3 regions of the Streptomyces sp. WMMB 714 genome follow, and region 1 is predicted to be linked to each of the others. Evidence: riboswitches for the same ligand, from Rfam matches in the RefSeq annotation. Region 1 holds a riboswitch; each other region holds the start of a gene.
The links. A riboswitch is a leader RNA that binds a small molecule or an ion and turns the genes downstream of it on or off. The one in region 1 is predicted to bind cyclic di-AMP.
Positions count from the first base shown of each region.

Region 2: linked by a shared signal. The riboswitch ahead of H181DRAFT_RS29860 (M23 family metallopeptidase) and the one ahead of H181DRAFT_RS06590 (transglycosylase family protein) in region 1 are both predicted to bind cyclic di-AMP.
Region 3: linked by a shared signal. The riboswitch ahead of H181DRAFT_RS05355 (C40 family peptidase) and the one ahead of H181DRAFT_RS06590 (transglycosylase family protein) in region 1 are both predicted to bind cyclic di-AMP.

Region 1 covers NZ_FMHJ01000003.1:272,036-276,226, reverse strand. The annotation lists gene H181DRAFT_RS06590 (transglycosylase family protein) at 36-1,238, opposite strand; cyclic di-AMP (ydaO/yuaA leader) riboswitch at 1,244-1,421, opposite strand; gene H181DRAFT_RS06585 (response regulator) at 1,651-2,526, opposite strand; gene H181DRAFT_RS06580 (oxidoreductase) at 2,815-3,732, opposite strand; gene H181DRAFT_RS06575 (alpha/beta fold hydrolase) at 3,936-4,191, opposite strand, start outside.
Region 2 covers NZ_FMHJ01000004.1:495,253-499,443, forward strand. The annotation lists gene H181DRAFT_RS10025 (PP2C family protein-serine/threonine phosphatase) at 1-1,147, shown strand, start outside; cyclic di-AMP (ydaO/yuaA leader) riboswitch at 1,355-1,560, shown strand; partial or broken gene H181DRAFT_RS29860 (M23 family metallopeptidase) at 2,041-2,925, shown strand; gene H181DRAFT_RS10035 (aldo/keto reductase) at 3,481-4,191, shown strand, end outside.
Region 3 covers NZ_FMHJ01000002.1:593,027-597,217, reverse strand. The annotation lists gene H181DRAFT_RS05360 (hypothetical protein) at 253-606, shown strand; gene H181DRAFT_RS05355 (C40 family peptidase) at 819-1,904, opposite strand; cyclic di-AMP (ydaO/yuaA leader) riboswitch at 1,912-2,103, opposite strand; gene pcrA (DNA helicase PcrA) at 2,336-4,191, shown strand, end outside.

The DNA.
Region 1 (4,191 bases):
CGCCGGCGGCCGCGCTCCGGGTGCGTCCGGTGGCGTCAGAGGCCGACGCCGTGCTGGCGCAGGTAGCCGACGGGGTCGACGTCCGAGCCGTACGCGGGGCCGTTGCGGACCTCGAAGTGCAGGTGCGGGCCCGTGGCGTTGCCGGTCGCGCCGACGGCGCCGATCTGCTCGCCCGCGGAGACCTCCTCGCCGGCACGGACGGACACCGAGGAAAGGTGCCCGTACTGGCTGTACTTGCCGTCGTCGTGCCTGATGACGACCTGGTTGCCGTACGAGCCGCCCCAGCCGGCCTGTACGACGATGCCGGGCGAGACGGCCTTCACGCCGGTGCCCGTGGAGGCCGAGAAGTCGACACCCGTGTGCTTGCCGCTGGACCAGCTGCTGCCGGACGCCCCGTACGGGGTGCTCGTGCCGCCGCTCACGGGAGCGGAGAAGCCGCCCTGGGAGCCGGATTCCGCGGAGGACTCGGTGGCGCTGGACTTCTTTGCCGTGGCGCCGGAGTCCTGGGCGGGCTTGTCGGCGGAGGGCTTCGCCTTGCCGCCGCCCTTCAGGGTCAGCTTCTGGCCGGGCAGGATCAGGTCCGGGTCGGAGCCGACGGTCTCGCGGTTGGCGTCGTAGAGCTTCTTCCAGCCGCCGTCGACGTTCTCGTCGGTGGCGATCCGGTAGAGCGTGTCACCGCGGGAGACGGTGTGGAAACGCGAGCCCTGCGGCTCGGACTCCGACGCGTCCTCGGCCTTGTCCTTCTCGGCCTTGTCCTTCTCGGGCTTCGGCTTCGGCTTCTGCTGTTCCTTCTGCGAGGACTGCGAACCGGACTCGCTGTCGGGCGAGATGTCCGGGGCCCCGCTGTTCTGGGTCAGGCCGGCCTTCGGGCCGCACAGCGGCCAGGCCTTGGGGCCCTGCCCTTCGAGCACCTTCTCGGCGATGGCGATCTGCTGGTCCTTGGTCGCCTGGTCGGCGCGCGGCGCGTACTTGGTGCCGCCGTAGCTCGACCAGGTGCTCTGGGTGAACTGCAGGCCACCGTGGAAACCATTGCCGTTGTTGATGGACCAGTTGCCCGACGACTCGCACTCGGCGACCTTGTCCCAGGTGCTCACCGAAGCGGCGTGGGCGCTGCCCGTGCCGACGAGTGGAAGGGCGATACCCGCGGCGCCGCCCGCGGTGATGGCGAGCGAGGCACGCGACATTCTCCGCGTGATGCGGCGATTGGACTGACGACGGTGACGACCGCGTCCGGACATAGGGCAGTTCCTCTCCTACGCCTGCGAGGTGAGCTGTCGGATTCGGGCTGGAGTTGCCCGGCCCACGCGAACACGAGGGGGCGTTCGCGTACGGCTTCACCCCTAGCCGTACGTGCGACCAGCCACGTACGGCACTTACCTGGTTCCCCCACTCCTGCCGCCGGGATTGCGTGATTGCCCGTGCCGGGCGGCAGGATTCGGCGTCCCGGCGGCGGGGCCACCGTTCCGGAGTCGCGGTGGCGACCGCACGTTAAGCAGAAGGAATTCGCGACCACAAGAAAGCAGACAGATGTCTCAGAAGGAAAAGATCACTGAATAGGGCACCTACCGGCGCATGAACAGCCAAGTCGCCTTGCTGAACTGGGGAATTGAACAGAGCCCCCGTACGGCCGGGATATTCGTGTGACGCTGCTCACGAATTGTCTGTGGTGGGAATCACGCTGTCCTCCGCCGTTCGTCCGGAGCCGGAAACGGAACCCCGTTCCGCCGCCCCCAGGGGGTGGTAGCGCCGTTCGGGCCGACCCGTCGTGCCGTACCGGAGGGTGACGCGCGCCGTGCCGGCCGTGACGAAGTGCTCGAGGTAGCGCCGGGCGCTGACCCGGGAGAGGCCGCTGCGGGCGGCGCACTCGGAGGCGGAGACCCCCGCTCCGCGGGTGCCGGCCTCCAGGGCCGTCCGCACGAGCCGCGCCGTCTGCTCGGTCAGGCCCTTGGGAAGCCTGGCGGGGGCGGCCCCGCCTGCCGGGCTCCCGTGGCCGTAGGGCCCGGGAGCCGCGCTGCCGGTCGCGGCAGCGCGGTCCGGGTCGGCGGCGCCGGGTGCGCCGGGGGCCGCCCGCGTGGCCCCGCTGCCTGCTCCCTCGTCGAACAGCCTGTCCACGTCGTCCTGTTGCGGCGCGTGCAGGGTCGCCAGAGCGGCACGGTGCTCGGCGTACCTGCGCAGGCGCTCCTTCAGGAGCTGTCCCTCGAAGGGCTTGATGATGTACTGCACGGCTCCGCCGCGCTTCGCCCCGCGCACCGTCTCGGCGTCCCGGGCTGCGGTGACGACCAGGACGTCTGGCCCCTCCTCGGGGTCGGCGCCGCCGCGCAGTTCGCGCAGGACCTGGAGGCCGGGCAGGTCGGGCAGGTACATGTCCAGCAGCACCAGATCGGGGCGGAGCTCCCGTACGGCGGCGAGAGCGTCGGTTCCGCTGTGCACGGCTCCCGCGACTTCGAACCCGGAGACCTGCTCGACGAGCGCGCTGTGCAGCCGGGCGACCATGAAGTCGTCGTCGACGACGAGTACGCGGATCACCGCTCGCCTCCTCTCCTGCGCCGTTCCCTGCGCCCGGACGCGGGTGTCGCCGGGTGCTGCCGGCCGCGCGGTGCGACAGGGCGTACGTACTGTGCTCGCCCGGGGCGTGTCCGGGGCGAGCTGTGCGATGGCACACCGCACGCGGCTTCGATCCCGGACGCAGGCCACTATGGCCGACAGCGCGGCCGCGGACCAAGGGCGGTGCCTCCCGCCTGCCTCTTGCCGTGCGTCTCGCCGCGAACCGTCCCGGCAGTCAGCCGTGCGTCTCGCCGCGAACCGTCCCGGCAGTCACAGGCCGCGGTAGGTGACCCCCGTCAGACGCTCGGAAGCCGCCCACAGCTGGCCCGCGGCGATGTCGTTGCGCGCCCAGGAGGCCCGCCACGACATCCCGGGGCCGCCGCGTACGCCGAGGATGCGGGGTCCGAAGAAGGAGTCGCCGTGCACGTACGGCGCGGTGGCGGCGTACAGCGAGGGCGCCGCGCCCTGGTCGGGGGAGGCGGCGAAGACCCTGTTGCTGAGCCGCGCGAGACGTTCGTACAGCGCGCTCCCGGCCAGTTGCGGCCCTCTGACCTGGAGCTCGGTCGCGGCGTAACCGGGGTGGGCCGCGGCGACCGTCAGATCGACTCCCTTGTGGGCCGCCCGGTGCGCGAGCTCGCGGACGAAGAGCAGGTTGGCCGTCTTCGACGCGGCGTAGGCGAGCATGGGGCGGTAGCGGCGTTCACTGCTGAGGTCGTTGATGTCGATGTTGGACAGCGCGTGCGCCATGCTGGAGACGGTCACGACGCGGGCGCCGGGGGCGGCAAGCAGCCGCTCCAACAGCAGCCCCGTCAGGGCGAAGTGACCGAGGTGGTTCACCCCGAACTGCGTCTCGACGCCGTCCGCTGTGCGTGCGTAGGGCACCGCCATCACGCCCGCGTTGTTGATCAGCAGGTCGATCCGCTCGTACGGCAGCGCCTCGGCGAAGCCCTGCACGGACGCGAGGTCCGCGAGATCCAGAAGCCGCAGCTCGGCCTGTGCCTCGGGGACCTGCGAGAGCAGCCTGTCGAGGGCGGCGGCGCCCCGCTGCTCGCTGCGGCACGCGAGCACCACGCGAGCCCCCCGCCGGGCCAGTTCGCGCGCAGTGACGTAGCCGATGCCGCTGTTGGCGCCGGTCACCACGGCGGTGCGGCCGCTCTGGTCGGGGATGCTGCGCGCAGTCCAGCTCATGCGAATCAGCGTATGGCGGGCGGCCCCTGAGCGCGAGAGAGCGTCGCGCGCCCTCGCAGTCCGGGTGAGCCGGGGCGCGGCGTTCGGCTGTTCCGCCGCCCGTCCGGCCAGCGGCCCGTCCCGTCAGCGGTCTGTGCGGTCAGCGGTCCGTACGGTCAGCCGTCGGCAGGGTGCACGCCGCCCCGAGCGGTGGGATCAGCCGGTCACCACTGCGTCGCGCCCGGCAGGCAGTCGTGGTGGACGAGGAGCGCGGCCGTGACCGCGTCGGGGCGTTCGGCTGTGGCGAGATGGGCCGCGCCCGCGACCTCCACCAGGGCGGCACCGGGGACGCAGTCCGCGATCTCCCGGGCGTACGCGGGCGGCGTGGCGGGGTCCTGGCGCCCGGCGACGGCCAGCGTGGGAACCGTCACCTCGGCGAGCCGGTGCCGCAGGTCGAAGACGGCGAGGGCGTCGCAGCAC
Region 2 (4,191 bases), on a different contig from region 1:
CACGGGCGGGGTGCGCGCCGTCCGCCGGATGGCGTTCTGGCTGCCGCCGTTGCTGATCCTCTCCGGCGTCCTGCTCAACACCGTCTTCGACAGCGGGCTGCCCGGATCGCCGCTCTTCCTCATCGCTCCGCTGGTGGCCGCGCCGTTCACCCGGACCCGCGTCACCGTCCTCACGGGCGTCGCCTCTGTGGTGGGCGTCGCGCTGGTGCGGTCGCACGATGAGGACTTCAGCAGCATGGACGTCCTGGTCCAGACGGCGACCGTCGCGGTCGTGGCCCTGCTCGCCGTCGGCGTCAACAGGCTTCTCCGGCGCAGCGGGGCGGCCCTCGCGTCGGCCCGCAACATCGCCGAGGCGGCTCAGCTCGCCGTACTGCCGGCGCCGCCTTCCCGGCTCGGGGGACTCGACCTGGCGGCCCGCTACCGTGCCGCACAAGTCGACGCCCGGATCGGCGGGGACCTGTACGCGGCGCAGCGCACGCCGTACGGCGTCCGCCTCATCGTCGGAGACGTGCGCGGCAAGGGAACCGCCGCGGTCACCACCGTCGTGCTGGTGATCGGTGCGTTCCGGGAGGCCGCCGAGCAGGAGGGGAGCCTCGAGGGCGTCGCCCGCCGCCTGGACCGCGCCTTGGAGCGGGAGGCCGCACAGCGCGGGGACATCGACGGCCACGAAGGCTTCACGACGGCAGTCCTCGTCGAAATCCCCGTCGCCGCACGGGAGTCGGTGCGCGTCGTCAACCGGGGGCATCCGCCGCCGCTGCTTCTCGCCGACGGCGGCGCACGCTACGTCGAGCCCTCCGTACCGGCTCTGCCTCTCGGCATGACGGACCTCGCCCGCCGGACGGACCGCGCCGACGAGGTGCCCTTCCCCTCCGGCGCCCAACTGCTGCTGTACACGGACGGGTTGTCAGAGGCGCGTGACCGGCACGGCCGCTTCTACGAGCCCGAGGCGCGGCTCGCCGGACGCTTCTTCCCCGGCCCCGAGGAGTTGCTCGACGCACTGCTGAAGGACGTACGAGCGCACACGGGCGGGGAGTCGGTGGACGACATGGCGCTGCTGGCGGTCCGGTCCCCCGTCCGGGACCGGCTGCCGGTGTCCCGAACCCGGCAGGAGAGCGGCTGGAGCATTCCGGACGAGAGCCTCAACTGACGGTCTTTCACCGCAGGTTCACCCGTCACTCGCAGCGACGCCACGCACCGCTCCGGGTGAGCATGTGTCTGGATTGGCCATGGCTGTCCGGTAGGTGACTGTCAAGCCGCTACAAATTCCGCCGGAAGCGCTTGGAATCCGAGCCGCGCGCCTATTAACGTTCGATAACGCAGCGCGGTCGTCACTGCCGTCACGAAAGACGGCACCGTGCGCCGTCGCCGAATCCTGAAAGTGCACCACCGCGAGCCACAACTCGATACAGATGCACCAAAGGAACCGGGGAACCAACCCTTGCCGGACATCCAGGCGAGGATGGGGTGAATCGACAAGTCCCGTTCATGGGCGGGCAGTTCGTAGGAGACCTTCCTGCTCCGAACCCGTCAGCTAACCCGGTAGGCGAGAAGGAAGGAAAGGAGAACGCCCCCGTGGCGTCCAACAGGTATGCCCCCGAGGGCACGTACGGCCCGTACCGGGACGATGACGAGTCCGGCACGTACGGCGCCGTACACGACTCCTTCGGCGCCCAGCACGACTACGGCACGTACGGCGGCCAGTTCGACACCGGCCAGTACGCCACGGGTCACTTCGACACCGGTCAGTTCGCCGCGGTCCGGACCGGTCAGTTCGACACCGGTCAGCTCGACGCGGTGCAGACCGGCCAGTACGACCTCGCGCAGACCGGTCAGTTCGACACCGGCCAGTTCGACCTCGCGCAGACCGGCCAGTTCGACACGTACGCCTCGCAGCTGACCGAGACGTACGAGCAGCCGGCTGTCACCGACGAGGCCCGGGCGCCGGAGGGCGGCTCAGCCGGCGACACGGCACCCCGCTTCGACGCGAGCGCCGTCCCGGCCTCCCTCTTCGCCGCCCGTGACGACGAAGAGCCTCCCCGCGAGGAGTGGAACCCCACCGCCGATTCGGTGCGCCCCGTCCGCGGGCGCCACAAGGTCGTCAAGCAGCGCGGCGGCAGCATGGCCCGCAGCGGCGCGGTCCTCGGCGTGGGCATGATCGCGGCGGTCGGCGCCGGCGGCATCGCCACCGCGCAGGAGAGGCCGCCGGCCATCTCCATGCAGGACGTCTCCGCCGCCACCGACTCCGCCGCGAGCCTCTTCGGCGGAGACTCCGACGAGACCGTGGCGGGCTCGCCGCTGACGCAGGCGGCGGTCACCGAGGACGACGCCAAGGCCGGCCGTACGGACGCCGGCGAGGCACTGCGCTCCCGCATCCTCGCCCAGGCACAGCAGGCCCAGGCACAGGCGGACGCCTCCGCACGTGAAGCGGCGGCGAAGAAGGCCACGGCGGCCGCCGAGGCCAAGGCGGCCAAGGCCGAGGCGGAGAAGAAGCGCAAGGCCGAGAAGGCCCGCCTCGCCAAGCTGGCCAAGAGCTTCGCTCTTCCCGTCTCCGGCTCCCAACTCACCTCCAGCTTCGGCGAGTCGGGCAGCCTGTGGAGCAACGACCACACGGGCCAGGACTTCGCCGCCTCCACCGGTACGCCCATCAAGGCCGTCGGCTCGGGCACCATCAAGGAGGCCGGCTGGGCCGGCTCGTACGGCTACCGCACGATCCTCGAACTCAACGACGGCACCGAGGTGTGGTTCGCCCACCAGTCGTCCGTGAGCGTCTCGGCGGGCGAGAAGGTCGCCGCCGGCGACACCATCGGACGCGTCGGCGCCACCGGCAACGTCACCGGCGCCCACCTCCACATGGAGGTACGGCCCGGGGGCGGTTCCCCGATCGATCCGCTGTCCTGGCTGAGGGGCAAGGGCCTCAGCATCTGACGGTCGGTGCTGCGATGACACAGGCCCGGACGGCTCACGCGGCGCATCCGCTGCTTCCTCCGCGGAGCGCTGCCGGGCTGCCCTGCCCGCCCCCTGCCGGGCAGGGGGCCCTCCCGCCGGGCCGGTCGCGGACCGCGGCGGCCTTACGCGACGTACTGGAGGCGGCGTCCGGCGCGTGACGTACCGGACGCATCCGGCGTACGCACCTGGCGCGCTCTCCGGCCCGGGACCCGTGGACCGCCCCGCAAGGTGACGGCGGGCGTCCCCGGTTCCACCGGTTCCGTTCCGGCTCCGCCGGGCGTACCGTCCCGAAGACCATCCGCGCCGCCGCCGCCTCGCACCGCCGGGGTGCGCTGGATCGACGCACGATTCGCCCCTGCCCCCCCGGCATGCAGCAAGGAGGGGACGAGGCGGCGGCGGACGGGGGCTTCCGAACCCCTCACATACCCCGGCGGCCCTGGTGGACCACCCCCCGACACCAGGGTCGTCGGTCTTTTCCCGCCACATGCCTCCGTGCGGGGCGGGCGGCCGCGCGGCGGCGCTACGGTCGAGGTCATGCCTGACAACGCCGAGCATGACAACGCCGAACGTGACAACGCCGAGCCTGGCAACGGCGAATCCGCCCCGAACGCGGGAAGCCACCCCGGAGCCCGCACCGGCGGCAGCTCCGGAGCGCACGCCCGAGCAGCCGCGAGTACGCAGGCGTCCGGCGTCTCCCGGCGCCGCCCACTCGGCGGCCTCTCCGTCTCCCCGCTGTGTCTCGGCGGCAACGTCTTCGGCTGGACGGCCGGCGAAGCCGCCTCCCGCGACGTGCTGGACGCCTACACGGCCGCCGGCGGCAACTTCGTCGACACAGCGGACGTCTACTCGGGAATCCGCCACGGTGTGAGCGGCGGCATGGACTCCGAGACCGTCATCGGCGACTGGATGTCCCTCCGCCGCAACCGCGACGACGTCGTCGTCGCCACGAAGGTCGGCGCGCACCCGGACCGCAAGGGCCTGTCCGCTGCCAACATCAAGGCGGCGGCGGACGATTCACTGCGCCGCCTGCGCACCGACCACATCGACCTGTACTACACGCACTTCGACGACGAGAGCGTCGAGGTCTCCGAGATCATCACCGCTCTCGACGAGTTGGTGCGCGCCGGCAAGGTCCGCGAGATCGGCGCCTCCAACATCTCGCCCGAACGCCTCGCCGCCTCCCTCGACTTCAGCGAGCAGTCGGGCTGCGCCCGCTACACCGCCCTTCAGCCGCACTACAACCTC
Region 3 (4,191 bases), on a different contig from region 1:
CGGCTCGCCGTGGAGGGCACGTGCGGGGAGAACGTAAATGATCATGGGGTCCGCCGTCGAATCCGGCCAACTCGGCCCGGACTCCGTACACGATCCGCCGGCCTCGTCCCGCGCCCGGACGGAGACGGGGAACCGGCTCTCCCCATGTCCAACTCCTTGGCAGGGCCGGACTGTTGACCCTTCGGGTCACAGGACGACGGGGAGTCGGGGCCACGCGCCTGCCGGGCGGGGGCACTTGGCTACGCTCCCGGCATGGGCATACTCATCAACGTCTTCGTCGGGCTGCACATCATCGGCATCGCCGCGCTGCTGGGGGGCTTCTTCTTCCAGATGAAGGCGATGCGCACGGGCGGGGCGCGCTTCGTCCCCGGGATGCTGCACGGAGCGTTCACCATGCTGGTGACCGGCATGGCGCTGGTCGGGCTCAACCAGGCAGCGGACGAGCCGGTCGACAACTTCAAGATCGGTGTGAAGCTCGCGCTTCTCGTCGTGATCCTCGGGCTGGTCTACGTCAAGCGGGACGAGGAGAGGGTCGCCACTCCGCTGTTCGGCACGGTGGGCGCACTGACGACGGCGAACATCTTCATCGCGGTGCTGTGGACCTGAGGCGCTGGGCCTGAGGCGCTGGGCCTGAAGCGTCCTGCGCCGGAGGCGCCGAGGGCCGGGAGCGCGGGGCCCGGGGTTCCGGCCGGCTGAACGTACAGCGGTGCGCGGCGGCGCTGAACGCGTCCGCCGCGCACCACTTCAGTCTGCCGCCGGCCGGTCCTGCCCGGCTCTGTGCCCGGGCTGTGTTTTCCGGGTCAGCCGGGTCAGCCGGGTCAGCCGGGACGGTTGGCCGAGTGGAACGGCATCGTGTCGATCGACTCGTACCGCACCTCGGCGCCCGGCTTCGGGGCGTGGATCATCTGACCGTTGCCCACGTAGATGCCCACGTGGCTGATGTCGTCGTAGAAGAAGATCAAGTCCCCGGGCCGCATCTGGGACTTGGAGACCTTGGTGCCCACCTCGACCTGGTCCCAGGTCGTACGGGGCAGCGATACGCCCGCGGCCTTCCAGGCCCCCACGGTCAGTCCCGAGCAGTCGAACGAACTCGGCCCGGTCGCGCCCCAGACGTACGGCTTGCCCAGCTGCTGCTTCGCGAAGCCGATGACCTTCTCCGCCTGGGAGGCGTTCGACCCCGGGCTGCCGCCGGAGCCCTTCTCGCGCTCCGCCTCCGCGCGTTCGGCGGCCTTGCGGGCGGCCTCCTGCTTCTTCTTCTCCGCCGCGGCCATCCGGGCCTTCTGCTCGGCGGTCAGCTCCGACAGCAGCTCGCGGGCCTCGGCGAGCTTCGCCTGGACCTCCTGCTTGTTCTTCTTCAGCTCCTTCTGCGCGGAAGTGAGCGAGGAGAGTTCCTTCGTGGCGGCCTTGCGTTCGCGGTCCGCCGCCTTCCGCTGCTTCTCGAAGTCGGAGACCGCTTCCTTCTGGCGGCCCGACATCCGGTCCAGGACGTGGGACTGCTGGAAGAACTGCTGAGGGTCCTCGGTGAGGAGCAGCGTCGCCGTCTCGGACATGCCGCCGGAACGATACTGCGCGGTGGCGTAGTTGCCGAGCGTGCGCCGCGCCTCGTTCAGCTCCGCGGTCCGCTCGGCTGCCTCGTCGAGGGACTTGTCCGCCTTGGCCCGCTGGGCGTCCGTCCTCTCCTTGGCCGCGTTGTACTTCTGCGTCGAACTCTCCGCCTGCTGGTAGAGCTTGTCGACCTTCTCCTTGACTTCCGAGAGCGACGGCTTGCCGTCGTCCGGGGCCGCCTGCGCGCTCTGCGTGAGGAGCGAGACGGCGGCGAGCGCGGCGGTGGTGACGCCGAGCGCTCCGCGCTTCGTCGCGGCGGAGTGACGTATCCGTGTGCGCGGCTTGCGATGGGACGCCAAGGCCGGCAACTCCTTCCGTGTGCCGCCTACCGGGTTAGCTGACGGGTTCGGGCGTTCGGAAGGCTGCCCTACGGGCCGTGCGCCCGCTTTCCGGCGGCGCGTACGTCCCGATTCACCCCTGGTGCGTACGCGGGCCTGCGCCTACGCGGTGGGTCCCCGGCTCCGGCGTGAAGCCGGCCGGACTCGGCGGGGACGGCCCGTGCCGGCGCTTTCGCCGGCGAGCGGTGCGAGCCGTCCGGCACGGCACGGTAGCGGAGTTGTGGGGCCGCTGTGAAGGCCGATCGGTGATACGTCCGATATCTGTTCGTTATTCAATGCGGGCGGTGGGAAAGGGTCCTGGCCCGGGGGCCCGCCGCGCAGGCAGGCGCAGGGCCTCGGCCCGGACGGACCCCGGCCGCCCTGTCAGCGGGACGGCCTAGACTCGTCCGACGATGAGCAGCCTCTTCGACGACAGCTTCCTGAACAGCCTCGCCCCGGTGCGCGCACAGGACGGGCCCCCTGGCGGGCAGGGCGAGGAGCCCCTGCCGCCGCCCCCCGACGAGGAGGGGGACGACCACGGCGGCGAGGTCCCGCACCACCTCTTCGCGGGCACCTTCGAGGGCCGGGGAGGTCACGGTGCGGGCGGCGGCTCGTACCACCGGGGCGGCTCCCGCCGCACCGTCGTGGACGCCGACGCGCTGCTGGAGGAGATGAACCCCTCGCAGCGCGACGCCGTGGTGCACACCGGCTCGCCGCTGCTGATCGTCGCAGGCGCCGGCTCCGGCAAGACCCGCGTGCTGACTCATCGCATCGCGTATCTGCTGGCCGCCCGCGGTGTCCATCCGGGCCAGATCCTCGCCATCACCTTCACCAACAAGGCCGCGGGCGAGATGAAGGAGCGCGTCGAGGAGCTCGTCGGCCCCAGGGCCCAGTCGATGTGGGTGTCGACGTTCCACAGCGCGTGCGTGCGCATCCTGCGCAGGGAGAGCAAGAAGCTCGGCTTCACCTCGTCGTTCTCGATCTACGACGCGGCCGACTCCAAGCGCCTGATGGCGCTCGTCTGCCGGGACCTGGAGCTGGACCCGAAGCGGCATCCGCCGAAGGCGTTCAGCGCGAAGATCTCCAACCTCAAGAACGAGCTGATCGACGAGGAGGACTTCGCGGCCCAGGCCGAGGGGGCCTACGAGAAGACGCTCGCCGAGGCGTACACGATGTACCAGGCGCGGCTGCGCGAGGCCAACGCCCTGGACTTCGACGACATCATCATGACGACCGTCCACCTGCTGCAGGCGTTCCCCGACGTCGCCGACCACTACCGGCGCCGCTTCCGGCACGTGCTGGTGGACGAGTACCAGGACACCAACCACGCCCAGTACACGCTGGTGCGCGAACTCGTCGGCACGGGCGCCGCCGAGGCCGGCACGGCGCGCAGCGGCGAGGGCGACGGCGACGGCGGCGGGGCCGGGCCGGAGCACGAGGCGGAGGGCCCGGCTCCCGAGCGCGCCGAACTGTGCGTCGTCGGCGACGCGGACCAGTCCATCTACGCCTTCCGCGGAGCGACGATCCGCAACATCCTCCAGTTCGAGGAGGACTACCCGGACGCGACGACGATCCTGCTGGAGCAGAACTACCGGTCCACGCAGACGATCCTCAGCGCCGCCAACGCCGTCATCGAGCGGAACGAGAACCGCCGTCCCAAGAACCTGTGGACGGATTCCGGCGCGGGCGAGCGGATCACCGGCTACGTCTCCGACACCGAGCACGACGAGGCGCAGTTCGTCGCCGACGAGATCGACCGCCTCACGGACGCGGGCGAGGCGAAAGCGGGGGACGTCGCGGTCTTCTACCGCACCAACGCACAGTCCCGTGTCTTCGAGGAGGTCTTCATCCGCGTCGGCCTGCCCTACAAGGTCGTCGGCGGGGTGCGCTTCTACGAACGGCGCGAGGTCCGCGACGTCCTGGCCTACCTGCGGGTGCTGGCCAACCCCGAGGACGCGGTGCCGCTGCGCCGGATCCTCAACGTGCCCAAGCGCGGCATCGGCGACCGGGCCGAAGCGATGATCGAGGCGCTCGCCCTGCGCGAGAAGATCACCTTTCCCCAGGCGCTCGCGCGGGTCGACGAGGCGTACGGAATGGCCGCCCGCTCCGCGAACGCCGTACGCAGATTCAACGTCCTGATGGAGGAGCTGCGCACGGTCGTCGAAGCGGGAGCGGGCCCCGCCACCGTCCTGGAGGCGGTGCTGGAGCAGACCGGCTACCTCGCCGAGCTCCAGTCGTCCAACGACCCCCAGGACGAGACGCGGATCGA